DNA from 3 places in the Priestia sp. HNGD-A6 genome. Region 2 is predicted to be linked to each of the others. Evidence: riboswitches for the same ligand, from Rfam matches in the RefSeq annotation. Region 2 holds a riboswitch; each other region holds the start of a gene.

Region 1 (4,566 bases), 1.7 Mb from region 2:
AGATAACACCGATGAAATAGCAGCCATACCTGATGAAAAAGCAAAACCAGCGTATCCATTTTCTAGCTGAGCAATAGTGTTTTCTAAAGCCTCACGCGTTGGGTTTCCTGAACGAGAATAGTCATAGCGGCCGTTGTTCGTCTCATCTTCTTGATTAAATGTAGATACCTGATAAATAGGTACGTTAACCGCTCCAAAATGACCGTCAATTCCTGTATTTGCATGAATTAAGTTCGTACCAAATCTATGTTTATTATTGTTGGTATGCATCAAATGCCTCCTTCAAATCTTTAATTAAATCATCTGCGTGCTCAATTCCAACTGATAATCGAAGTAAACAGTTTGTTACTCCGACACGATTTCGAATTTCCTCAGGAATGTCAGCGTGTGTTTGACGAGCTGGGAATGTCATTAAACTTTCCACGCCTCCTAAGCTTTCTGCAAATGTAATAACTTTAACATTTTCTAAAAGTACTGACACGATGTCAGGGTGTGAGACAGCAAAAGAAATCATGCCTCCAAATCCAGTTGCTTGTTTCTTCATGATTTCATAGCCCGGATGTGTTTCAAGACCAGGGTAATACACTTTTTCCACGAGATCATGAGCAGTAAGCCAATTTGCAATTTTCAGTGCGTTTTCGTTATGTTTTTCCATCCGAAGCGCTAGCGTCTTAATACCGCGCAATAACAGCCAGCTATCCTGTGGACCTAAGATTGCCCCAGCTGCATTTTGATAAAAACGAATTTTTTCTCCTAAGCTACTACATCGAGCGACTACAAGACCAGCAACAACATCATTATGACCCCCAATGTATTTGCTTGCACTATGTATCACAATATCTGCTCCAAGCTCTAAAGGACGCTGATAGTAAGGGGACATGAATGTATTGTCAACGATAGTAAGCAAATCATGCTGTTTAGCTAACGCAATTGCTTCTGACAAATCAGTCACGTGCATCATTGGATTTGTAGGTGTTTCAATAAATAAAGCTTTCGTGTTGGGACGAAGCGCATCTTTTACTTGCTCGAGATGGGCTGTGTTGACGTACGAAACAGTAATTCCTTGCTCTGAAAAGATTTCATTTAGTACTCGGTACGTTCCTCCGTATAAATCCTCTGATACAATTAAATGATCTCCGTTTTTAAATAGTGCTAAAACTGCCATTACACCCGCCATTCCTGAAGCGAATGCTACTCCTACTTCTCCTTTTTCTAAAGCAGCAATTGCTTCTTCCAATGCTGTACGAGTAGGATTTGCCGTACGTGCATAGTCAAATCCTGTACTTTGCCCTAAAGCAGGATGAGCAAATGTTGATGCTTGGTAAATGGGTGTTGTAATAGAACCTGTTGCAGGATCACGACCTACTCCTGAACGAACTAATAAAGTTTCAATTTTCATCTATTTCTCTCCTTAACTCAAAATAAAAAACACTCTTCACAGATGGAAGAGTGTTCGTTTATACACGATTTCTCTCATCTGTTAGAACAATACTGATGTTCCACAGGAATTAGCACCGTTCAAATGAATGATTCATTTGATGGTTGCCGGGCATCGCAGGGCCAGTCCCTCCGCCACTCTTGATAAGAGTTCTATATAATTGTTGGTGGTTAACGTTTGTTGTTACTAACTTTAATAAAGATTTTCTTTATTGTCAACATAATTTTCTAAAAAATTTAAATCATCTCATTTGTTTATTCAATATACTTGTCCTGATAAGCACATAAAAAAAGAGACGACACCAAGGTCTCTTTTTCTAAGGCAAGTGCACAGATTTTACGTGAGCTAACTTCCAATACATACTTTCTCCATTTGCCGTAATTAGTTCAACAATATTGTTAGAAACTTCTTTAAGTACACCAATCTTTTCTGATTGATCCCCTAAATCTAATACGACCAGTTGATTTTCATATTTTTTAAGCTGCTCTTCAAAGTTTCTGACAAAAGGTGCAGAGGCGGGCCTTACGGGGAGCTCTTTGTCACTTAAAGAATAAGGGGTTAACTCATTACTGTAAGGGGTAAGCCATTTCAAATGATGCAGAGAAACAAAGACATTTTTATACACTGGAGAATAAAACACAAGATAATCATTCAGCACGCTTGTGATATAGCCATGCAATGATTTCCCTCCCGTTACATAAATTTCAATAAATTTCCCTTTTGCCTGCTGTAAAATATTACGATAAGAAATCCGCTGGCTTTCTTCTATTAAATTTTCTTCTATTGTCCGTAAAGGCGTATAATCTTCTTCTGAAACTTCTCGCAAGCGATGTATGTGTAAAAGAGGAATATACAAATAATCATGTCCATTATATAAAACCATTACATCTAACCCTAGATCAACAAGTTTTCCTATAAACGTTGTTTTCCCTGATATATCGACTTCAACAATTTTATCAATATAATGATTCATACTCATTCTCATTCTCCTCCTTTTTCCTATATGATAGAAAAGGTGCTTTATAAGCACCTTTTACGTTCCAGTTCGTCATGCTTTCCAACGATAATTTTTCGTTTTAATAACTTTTTCACCTGGTGTTGAAGAGCGTGAACCCGTACGGCGACCTCCCGAGCGATCGTCTGTGCGACCTCCTGTACGTCTTCCTGTACGTCTTCCGGTACGGTCTCCAGTACGGCCATCCGTGCGACCTCCGGTTCTATCTACAGTAGTTGATTCTTGCACAGAATCTTCTTCATTTGTATCTCCATTTTGCTCAGAATTTTCTTCATTTTGCTTGAAAGATCCTTTTGATCCTAAGGCAATGGTTTTTACGTGTCTTGGTTGTAAACGTAAAACTTGATTATTTTGTACAAGAGTAAAGTTCCCATTGCGACTTTGAACTAACACACCTTCTACAGCCTCTGGCCCTCCACCGTTAATAGCTACCCATCTATGCGAAAACTCTTCAAACAGTTCATTGAAACTTTTCGCTTTAATATACTCAGGTGTTTCTTCAACTAATAATGGGTTTTGCGGAACAACAGGCGTATTTTTGCTTACAACTTCACTTACACTCTTTATGTGCTCTACATTGATATAAACGACGCCGTCATCTTCTGTTAGTAATACGACATACGCAGATTCAAATGAGCCTAATACATCAAGGATCTTACCCAATTTTTTCTCTGGCCCTCCTTGATTTATTTGCACTTGTTTATCTTTCATCAATAATAAAGTGCCTGCAAATGTGTTGGCTCTGTGCAGTTCTACTTCACTATTAAATCCAGAAAATGTTTGCGCGGAATTAGACTTTGTATCCTCTGTAATGCTTTTAACATGAGCGAGCTGGTAATAAATAAATGTATATTGCTGTTGTGGAATAAGCTGCGCCGGTTGATTATTTTGCTGATTGTTATTTTGTTTTGTTTCAAGAGCAAGTGTTAAATAATCTGATTGAACGTCGATTAAATATCCCGTTTTAGATTCAGGCCCCCCGCGATAGACAGTTACTACTCTCCCTTTTAATGGTTTAAAGTGGGCAGAGTAGCCCGTGCTTTCAGATTGTTGAACTTTACGAGCGCGACTACGATTGGCATTTTGAGTTTGGTCTTGATTTTGGTCGTAGTAATAGTTACTCATTATTTTTCCTCCTTATTAATTGTCCTTATTGGTCATTCATAATGTATATATACGTATCATGTACAGCTATTGTCTTCCTGCATTTGCCTATTATTCTTAAATTCCACTTTTGCCTATCAGTCTAGTAAAATTCAAAAATCAAAAAGATGACTTTTAATGTACGCTGTTCGGTCTTTTACGAAAGAAAGCATAAGGTCTGGTTCCTTATGGAATTGCTCCAAGTTATCTTTTACGTAAGGATCTTTTAATACATATGGAGCAATATAATCATGCAGTTGATAAATGATTGGTTTCATGTATTCTATTGTAAATTGATTATTTAGAACATTGTTCATTTTTTTAATATATCGCTTTTTAATGCTGTTCACCGCCAGTAATCGAGCTGTAAGCGTATTAAATCCTTGTGCACGTACATAGTCTCCTTCCATTACTTTTCCATTTACATCTCTTCCCCAAGTTGCATCATAATCCCATGGAATCAGTTCAAAGCGCCCGCTTTCATGATTTAGATAGAGCGCATAGTTATGGACAAAACCGTCGTAATTCTGCATACAAATAATACCGACTAACCAAGATAAGTAGCGGTCGACGTTCAGGTACTTCTCAATATTCTGTTCGAATTCTGTATTTGTCCATGTATTAAGATTAAATATAAACTTTTCTAATTTTTCCTCGTCTCCTTCTCTCACTGCTTTATCTTCATATCCAGATAACAAAGTTGTTTTTGGCTTTTTATCCAAATCGCTCATCAAAGAAAAATTAGCATCTCCGTCTACTGCATAAAATATAGATCCATCCGCTAAATTTCTTTTTTTCAAAAATAGTTCATCTACCGATTCGAGCTGAAGATATATTCCTTCATTTTTCCCATTAATCTTAAGAGTGACAAACTGAGAGTGGGGAGATAAAACATCTAAAGAAGAGAAAAAATCGAGGGACAATTTGTTGCGCATAAGCGATGGATCTTTGTATTCAGCGTTTAGGTGTA
Region 2 (4,566 bases):
GAAGCCTCTATCTAGGTAAATGATAAAGGATGTGTTAAAATACGAAAAAAGCTTAAAATAAAGGGTGGTTGACGAAATGTCATTATTTTTTTATTCATATCCAAAGTGCGGTACGTGCCGAAAAGCAAAGAAGTGGCTCGATGATAACGGAGTAGCATATGAAGAAATTCATATTGTAGAAAATCCGCCAACAAAAGAGCAGCTGCAAGCTTACTATCAGAACAGCGGCCTAGAATTAAAAAAATTCTTTAATACAAGCGGTAAAAAATATCGCGAGTTAGGTCTTAAAGATAAAGTAAGCAGTGCGAGTGAAGACGAACTTCTGTCTATTCTTGCGTCAGATGGCATGTTAATTAAGCGTCCGCTGCTAACAGATGGACAAAAAGTAACGCTTGGTTTCAAAGAAGAGCAGTTTGAGGACGTGTGGAAGTAAGTTTTCAAATAGAAAATTTTTACCTTTTACGTTACACTGTTAATAGGAAGTTATTTTAGGTTGTAGAAAGTGTTCTCCACGTTGAAGGCGCTTTTTATATAAACAAATTACGATACATATTTTGGAGGGATTAAGATGAGTACACCAAAAGATTTGCGTTATTCTGAAGAGCATGAATGGGTAAAAACAGAAGGAGACGTTGTCCGCGTAGGTATTACACATTTCGCTCAAGCTGAGCTTGGAGACATCGTATTCGTTGAACTGCCAGAAGTAGGAGCAACAGTAGAAGCTGACGAGCCGTTTGGTAGCGTTGAATCAGTAAAAACAGTTTCTGAGCTTTACGCACCAATTAGCGGTGAAGTTGTAGCAGTAAACGACAACTTAGGCGATAGTCCTGAACTTGTTAATGAATCTCCATACGAAGAAGCATGGATGATTACAATCAAACCATCTGATGCTTCTCAAGTAGACAAGCTGATGACAGCAGAGCAATACGAAGAAATGACAAACGAAGGATAATATTCCTCCATAAATTGTCTTTATGAAAAGTTTTTGACTGGACACTCTATTAGTAAACAAGCTAAAGGAGTGTCTTTTTATGTTTGAAAAACAAAAAATGGACGTTACAGATCGCGTTACAGCTAAATTTCATGACGGCGGTATGAAATTATACGTTGATAAGCAGCCAATTGGTGAAGTTAGCTACGGAACAAGCGGCAATGAATACCGCTTTGAAGAAGGATATTCGCAAGAAAATAATAAGTTCTATCAATACGCGGACGTACAAAAACAAGGTGAAACGCAAAAATATACAGACTGCGATGAAGAAGCAGGATGGTGCTAAACAGTGGCAACTGCCGCTGTTTTTCTTGTTTTATAGGGATAATATGGCCTAAACTGCCTTTTAAAAGAGTTCTTTCTTGCAAATTTCTTTTAAAAAACAGGTGAACTGTGATACATTAACGAATATTGTATAGCATAAAGAAATGATGTTACTATACAACTGACGATTATGGGTGATGAAAATGGGGCTAATTGAAATTGAAAAAGTAATTATTGTCGAAGGAAAGTCAGATAAAAAGCGTATTCAAGATATCATTCGAGAACCAATTGAAATTATTTGTACAAACGGTACGATTAGTTTATCAAAGCTGGATGAAATTATTGACTGTACGTTTAACAAAGAGGTATACATACTCGTTGACTCTGATGATTCAGGGAATAAGCTGAGAAAACAATTTAAACGAGAGCTTCCGGAAGCAGAGCATCTATATATTGATAAAATGTACCGAGAAGTTGCTGCCGCCCCTAGACATCACATAGCAACAGTATTGCTGAGTGCCAATATCGATGTTAATGCAGAATTTTTAACATAAAAGGAATGAGCAACATGCAAGAATGGAGCGAAAAACAGCTGGATGATCAGTTAAAAGAAGGAGAAAGAGCCTTTATCTTTTTCCATACGCCTTTTTGCGGGACATGTCAGCTGGCAAAAAAAATGTTAACCGTGGCAGAAGCGATGCTGCCGGATGTAACCATCGGAATGAGCAATTTAAATTATATGCCTTCAAAAGCAGAATTATTTTCTATTGAAAGCGTACCTTGTTTGATTGAAGTGGAAAATGGTGAAATGGTAAAAAAACTCTACGCGTTTCATTCCATCGAGCACGTACTCGAGGAGCTTCGATAATCAAACGTTTGTTTAAAATGAAGAAGTGGAAAGAGAGCGAACCGTTGGGGCTGTTGAAATCTTGGGATATTATCCCAAGAATAAAATCTGTTGACAGCCTATCTGACACATGCTAAAATCACACTCATGAATGTTCATAAATGAATGAATATTTCCTAAAAACAAAATAATTGTTGCGAACTCTTATCAAGAGAGGTGGAGGGACTGAGCCCTGTGAAACCCGGCAACCGTCAGACTAACTGAAATGGTGCCAATTCCTGCAAAGCTATGCGCTTTGAAAGATGAGAGAAAGGATTAAATATCGAGCCTTTCTGTCATGCGCAGAGAGGCTTTTTTAATGGGGAAAATTGTTTTACGGCTTTTTCATCCTATAGGGCAACCTAACATAATTAAGTTTTTATTAAAGAAGGTGAAGAAATATGATTACATTAACAGACGTTACAAAAATTTATCAGGCCAAAAGCGGTCAAGTAACAGCTGTTGATAATGTGAATCTAACCGTTAACCAAGGTGAAATTTACGGAATTATTGGTTATAGCGGAGCGGGGAAAAGTTCTTTGATTCGCTTGCTAAACGGATTAGAAACACCAACGACAGGAACGGTCGAAGTAGCAGGTAATGATATTGGAAAAATTAAAGGCGGAAAACTCAGAAAAGCTAGACAAGAAATTAGTATGGTATTTCAGCACTTTAATATCTTGTGGTCGCGTACGGTACGAGAAAATATTGCCTTTCCGTTAGAAATAGCAGGGATTTCAAAAGAAAAAAGAATGAAACGAGTGGACGAACTTATTAAGCTAGTCGGGCTTGAAGGGCGTGAAGATGCTTATCCATCACAGCTTAGCGGCGGACAAAAGCAGCGTGTTGGGATTGCTCGAGCGCTAGCGAACAATCCAAAAGTATTGCTTTGTGATGAAGCAACATCAGCGCTTGATCCTCAAACGACAGATTCTATTTTAGATCTGTTAGTAGATATTAATGAGAAGCTAGGGTTAACCATTGTATTGATTACTCATGAAATGCACGTCATTCGTAAAATTTGTCATCGAGTAGCCGTTATGGAAAATGGGGCAGTAGTAGAAGAAGGACAAGTGCTAGAAGTATTCAGAAAACCTAAGCAGCCGATTACAAAACGATTCGTTCAACAGATTTCTGAACCAGAGGAAACGTTTGAAACGATTGAACAAGTAAAAGAGCTGTATCCAAGCGGGCAAATTATTCAGCTGACGTTTGTTGGCGGAAAAGCAGAGCAACCGCTCATTACAACGATTTTAAAACAGTTTGATGTAACGATTAATATTTTGCAAGGAAAGATTTCTCATACACAAACAGGTTCATACGGGACGCTGTTCGTTCATTTAGACGGAGAATTAACAGAAGTTGAAAAAGTCATTGCATACATTCATGAGCAGCAGGTAGAAGTGGAGGTAATGACAAATGCTTGAGAAACTATTTCCAAACGTTATTTTAGATGATTTTATTCAAGCGACAAATGAAACACTATATATGACGGCTATTTCAGTTGTAGCCACATTTGTTCTAGGTATTTTATTGGGCCTGCTTTTATTTTTAACGTCCAAAGGACAGCTTTGGCAAAACAAACCTTTATATGCCATTGTGTCGGCGGTTGTAAATATCTTTCGTTCCATTCCATTCATTATTTTAATTGTTTTACTGATTCCATTTACCAAAGCATTGGTAGGAAGTATTTTAGGCGCTAATGCAGCGTTACCGGCTTTAATTGTTGGAGCAGCACCATTTTATGCGCGTCTTGTAGAAATTGGTCTGCGTGAAATTGATAAAGGTGTTATTGAAGCTGCTAAATCAATGGGAGCCACAACAAGCACTATTATCTTTAAAGTGCTGTTACCTGAATCGCTGCCAGCTTTGATTTCCGGTTTGACAGTAACAACCATTGCGTTAGTAGGCTATACGGCAATGGCGGGTGTGATTGGAGCTGGAGGTCTTGGAAACCTTGCATATTTAGAAGGATTCCAGCGCAGTCATAATGACGTAACGCTAGCCGCTACGATCTTAATTTTGATTATTGTATTTATTATCCAACTTATTGGAGATGCGATTACTGCAAAAATTGATAAAAGATAAAGGGAGGATTATTTATTATGAAAAAATGGCTTTCAGCTTTAGCATTAACATCTGCGCTAGTAGTAGGATTAGCGGCGTGTGGATCTAACAATGGATCAAAAGATGAAAAGAAAATTGTCGTGGGTGCATCTAATACGCCTCATGCTGAAATTTTAGAACAAGCAAAACCTATTTTGGAAAAACAAGGAATTGATTTAGAGATTAAAAAATTCCAAGATTACATCTTACCGAACACAGCTCTTGCAAACAATGAAATTGATGCAAACTACTTCCAGCACGTTCCTTATATGAATTCAGTGCTAAAAGATCATAAAGGTGAAAAAGGGTATGATTTCGT
Region 3 (4,566 bases), 1.5 Mb from region 2:
GATGCACGTTGTCAAAAACTATATGTCAATGAAGGAAACCTTATTTTTTGCAGCGGAACACAAGGTGTTGTCCATGATACATTAAAAAAAGTTGGGGAGCGTCCATTTTTGGTTGAATTGGATCACGCTCTAACACCGCAACAAATTACCGTACAAGGAGCTTCTTTTAAATTCAACAAATAAACATCCGCGGGCGGATGTTTATTTCTGTGCTTCTTTTATAGCTTGATAAATGAAGTGAGGCAAAATCTCAAAGGAATACTGAACGTCTAATCTTTCGGTCCATTGATGCGCATCTCTTCCCAGCGGTCCAATGTTCAGCACCGGCATCTTGAGCTCCTCTAGCTCTTCTAGCGGGATATGATATCCTTTATTCCATAGAGGCATATTGGCTACTAACGTGTTAAATGTATGAAGCGGGTGCTGCAGGCTGGCATAGCTTAAATCCGAAATTCCACCAAAATAACTTTGTTCAACTAGCTCCACTTGGAATTGCTCTTTGGCAGTTGCCTGTACGTTTGACAAAATCTTTTGTACAAAGAGATCATCATGTGAACAAACGGCCGGGTAAAAAGGCGGCGTAAAAAATAAGACTATCATCGGAGCTGCTTCTTTACATAAACCAGCTAAAGAGTTTACTAATTTAATGGTTTTATTTCTGTCATCATCTTCTTGTGCCAAAAGTGCCGCTTCCATTTCTTGCACATATTTTTCACCGTGCTGTTTGACTGCATGAGTATAAAGTTCTTCATACGTCCATACGTTCACGTCAAGGGATGAACCCTCCATTCCCGCAGCGTACTGCCTAGCAGCTTTATTATAATGTTTTTTTACATTCAAAGCCGCTTGGTCAGCCGATTTCAACAGCAGATCTGTTACTTCTTTAAGAGAGCGGTTTAACATAAATAAATTAAATAATACAACGGCAGAGTGCGGAACTTGAACGGAATACTCTTCTTTTAAATCTTTTTGTATCAGCACCGTAGGAGGTGGACTCGTTTCATCTCTTACTTTTTCGCAAAAATCAACGTTTAGTTCTATTTCTTTTGTTAAATAAGAAGCTAGCAAATTAGCATTTAAACCAGCTAGCGGTTCCCCTACATGAGTTTCTTTTCCATAACACAAAAAGCTTGGCATGATCTTGCCAATCGATCCTGAGTACACATAGTTCGTTTGATCACCAGGATAGCGGCTGAATACTGGTTCTGCATTTAGCATGAGAGAAAAATCCAGCTGATGTTTGCACGCAAGTTCTAAAAGAACAGGCACTGCTTTTCTCATTCCGAGCGAATTTACTTCTTCATCCGGTACCGACAGAAGCAGGATGTTTCCGTCAAACTCTCCGTTGCATGCTCGTTCAATCATACTGATATGCAGAGCAATACCAGCTTTCATGTCCATCGTTCCTCGGCCAAAAAGCCAGTCTCCGTTTATCATATCTTTTTGTACGTGCGCCGGAACTTGTTCCATATCATTATAAAAAGTACTCGTTAACGTATCAGCGTGAAAAGCATCCTTTTTCCACTGTCCATAATCTTGTACATCCACTACATCGTAATGACTGACTAATACAACTGTTTTATTCGTATTTTTCCCTTCAACAAAAGCTGTGACAATCGATCGCCCGTCTCCTGTTGAATGAAGCTCAACTTGCTCGTTTTTTTGAAAGTAAGGCAGCTTCAATAAATACGACGCTATCGATTCAGCCATTTCCACTTCTGCCATCGTTCCTGTCACGCTAGGTATAGAAACCAATTCGCTTACAAGCTTCTTTAACTGTTCTTTTGTTTGATACAAAGATGTTTTGTTCGACATACCCTTCATCTCTTTCCTTTTTCTAAATTTTCCATCAAACAAAACGATTCGTCAATCCCTTTGACAGAGACCCTTTCATTCTATCCCTATGTATCATAGTATGCGCTTCCTTGACGCACATGATAAAAAAAGAGTGCGCGGCTAGGGCTAGCACCGCACACTCTTTTTTTTTACTTTTCGTCATCTTCTAAAAAGTCTAGGATACGATCAATAAGCTGTTCGCTTCCTGCATCGTTTCCATGTTCAAGAGACATTTCCATTTCAATGCTCCTTTCATAAAATATTCTTGTTTTATAACATACCACAATTCATTTCGAATGTAACCTTTAATTTGTGTAAAAATTTCGACAATTTATGATTAATTTTAAAACCTAGTGAGTAATGATTATACCCACCAGATTCTTCAATTGTCAAAAAACATGCTTTCTATTTAAAAACACTTTAAAAATAGAGGCGCGAGCAGACTTCTATAAAAGACAGCCTACTCGCTCAAGCTTGGAACAGCATGATGAATAAATTTCTAGTTCATTTGCTTTTTGTACATCTTTAATATCTATGCCTACAGCATATGTACGAACATGGTTTTCGACCACAATTTCATAAAATGTTTCTAATTCACGATAAGCTACTTGATAATGCTTTCCTAATAATTTTACGGCTTCCTTTAATGCTTTCTCTCCTGTATGTGCTGCAACTGCTGTATGACTCATAAAACCCTCTCCTTTTAGAAAAATAAAAAAAACTCATTTTGCTTAGATGCAAAATGAGTTTTTCACCCGTTTTATCACCCAAAGCACATGCTTTGCTGGTAGGAGCACCTTACATTCGTAGGTTGCTGTGGAGTCAAAGAGCCAGATCTCTCGTCCACTCGTGATAACTTTTTTAATTTAAAATTTATTTTATCAAACAATTCCATCCGCGTAAATAGAAAAATAAAAATATTTTAATTTTTTTGGTAATGGAATGAATTCAAAAAGTCAAAGCTTAGATTAGCAAAATAAGAAGCTGCTACAAGTAATGCCTCTTCATTTAATGAAAAAGAAGGATGGTGCCATTCATATTCTCCAGCCGTACCCATCCATACAAAAAATCCTGGTACACGCTGCTGATATACGGCAAAATCTTCTCCTCCAGGCGATTGTTCAGCTTCTACCACTTGATAACTAAGATTCTCTGCAGCGTTAATAACCAATTTTTCCAGCGTATCATCATTGTTTACTACAGGAAGATACGGATACCATTTAACGTCTACTGAAGCGCCGAAAGCTGCTCCAATCCCTTCAGCAGTTCGTTTCATAAGAGCCGGTATTTTTTCTCTCGCTTCTTCTTGAAAGGTACGCACTGTTCCTTCAAGCGTTACTTTGTCAGGAATGACGTTCCACGAGCTCCCTCCGTGGATTTGAGTTATGCTGACAACAACATTTTGAAATGGGCTGAGATTACGGCTGACAATGGTTTGTAAACTAGTAACAATTTGACCAGCAGCAGCAATCGGATCTACTGTTTTTTCTGGAATACCTGCGTGACCGCCTACTCCTTTGACGTCAATTTCAAAACGATCAACGCTTGCCATTAAAGGTCCCGATTTGACACCAATGGTTCCTACAGGAAGATTCGGTTTGTTATGCATTCCAAATATCGCTTCTACTCCTTCGAGCACACCTTTTTCAACGAGCATTTTTGCCCCAGAAGCCGTTTCTTCGGCCGGTTGAAAGATAAATCGAACCGTACCGCAAAGCTCCTGCTGACGCTCTTTGAGAAGAATGGCTGCTCCAATTATAGAAGCCGTATGAAAATCATGTCCGCATGCGTGCATAACACCGTTCACTTCAGAGGCAAATGGCAGATTGGTTTTTTCTTCAATTGGCAGCGCATCAATATCAGCTCGAATAGCGATAGTAGGTCCCGGCTTTCCTCCCACAATTTCGGCTACTGCTCCCACGTCTAAATGGAATGCATCTGCTATAGAAATATCGTAGTGCTTTAACCACTTTTTAATACGTTTAGTTGTTTCATATTCTTTCATTGAAAGCTCTGGAAACCGGTGCAGCTCACGGCGTATGTCTATTAGCATATTTAGTAGTAATTGATCTGTCATATTTATCACTCTTTCACATTTCTTAATTTAGACCACTTCTCTATCTTTTACGACAAAGAGTGTACCTCATTGAATTTTTTATAAAGAAATACGGTCGTATAGCCTTGTGCAAGGTGCTTTTCTTTAGCTTGAACATATCCTTTTCGTTCATACATCTCAACTAACCAAGGATGTTCTTTTGCTGTTCCTAAAGACACACCTGGCGATTTAAACGTATTCTTTATTACCTCTTCCTCTACTAGATGCAGCAGCTTAGATCCAACGCCTTTCCTGGCAAACGACGGGTCCACTGCAAACCACCAAAAATGCGGAACAGCAAACGGACCTGGATGTTCTCCCCAAGGCATTCGTATAGATATAGTAGCAGCGATTCTTTTATCTTCTTCATATACATAGCAAAGGTTTTGAGAAATATTTTTCTTAACGAGGGCAAGATCAGCAGTAGCTGCTAAGAAAGGAATGCCTAGCTCTCGAATAGGCTTATATGCTTGTAGAGTTAAGTTCAATAAGTTATCCGCGTCGTCATTTGTTGCCAAACGGAATTCATTTTTCATCTCTTTGTCTCCTTATATAGTACTTAAATATTTTATTTAACTTATAAGTTTACTAAGAATTAAAAAAGGCAGACTGCCGCCTTGCGTACTCACTATACA

What was found. Region 2 has a riboswitch for S-adenosylmethionine ahead of SCI76_RS15530 (methionine ABC transporter ATP-binding protein). Riboswitches for the same ligand answer to the same signal wherever they lie in the genome.
Region 1: another riboswitch for S-adenosylmethionine. It lies ahead of SCI76_RS07035 (PLP-dependent aspartate aminotransferase family protein); the one in region 2 lies ahead of SCI76_RS15530 (methionine ABC transporter ATP-binding protein).
Region 3: another riboswitch for S-adenosylmethionine. It lies ahead of SCI76_RS08115 (hypothetical protein); the one in region 2 lies ahead of SCI76_RS15530 (methionine ABC transporter ATP-binding protein).

What each region holds. Positions count from the first base shown of each region.
Region 1 covers NZ_CP138621.1:1,381,771-1,386,336, forward strand. The annotation lists gene SCI76_RS07030 (PLP-dependent aspartate aminotransferase family protein) at 1-270, opposite strand, end outside; gene SCI76_RS07035 (PLP-dependent aspartate aminotransferase family protein) at 254-1,399, opposite strand; SAM riboswitch class I at 1,471-1,588, opposite strand; gene SCI76_RS07040 (hypothetical protein) at 1,755-2,417, opposite strand; gene SCI76_RS07045 (hypothetical protein) at 2,487-3,578, opposite strand; gene SCI76_RS07050 (CotH kinase family protein) at 3,710-4,566, opposite strand, start outside.
Region 2 covers NZ_CP138621.1:3,060,559-3,065,124, forward strand. The annotation lists gene SCI76_RS15505 (arsenate reductase family protein) at 77-433, shown strand; gene gcvH (glycine cleavage system protein GcvH) at 569-952, shown strand; gene SCI76_RS15515 (YusG family protein) at 1,032-1,277, shown strand; gene SCI76_RS15520 (toprim domain-containing protein) at 1,459-1,809, shown strand; gene SCI76_RS15525 (thioredoxin family protein) at 1,824-2,123, shown strand; SAM riboswitch class I at 2,304-2,411, shown strand; gene SCI76_RS15530 (methionine ABC transporter ATP-binding protein) at 2,543-3,568, shown strand; gene SCI76_RS15535 (methionine ABC transporter permease) at 3,561-4,229, shown strand; gene SCI76_RS15540 (MetQ/NlpA family ABC transporter substrate-binding protein) at 4,247-4,566, shown strand, end outside.
Region 3 covers NZ_CP138621.1:1,591,605-1,596,170, forward strand. The annotation lists gene SCI76_RS08105 (VOC family protein) at 1-183, shown strand, start outside; gene SCI76_RS08110 (M20/M25/M40 family metallo-hydrolase) at 202-1,815, opposite strand; gene SCI76_RS08115 (hypothetical protein) at 2,283-2,525, opposite strand; SAM riboswitch class I at 2,594-2,695, opposite strand; gene SCI76_RS08120 (amidohydrolase) at 2,759-3,913, opposite strand; gene SCI76_RS08125 (GNAT family N-acetyltransferase) at 3,961-4,467, opposite strand.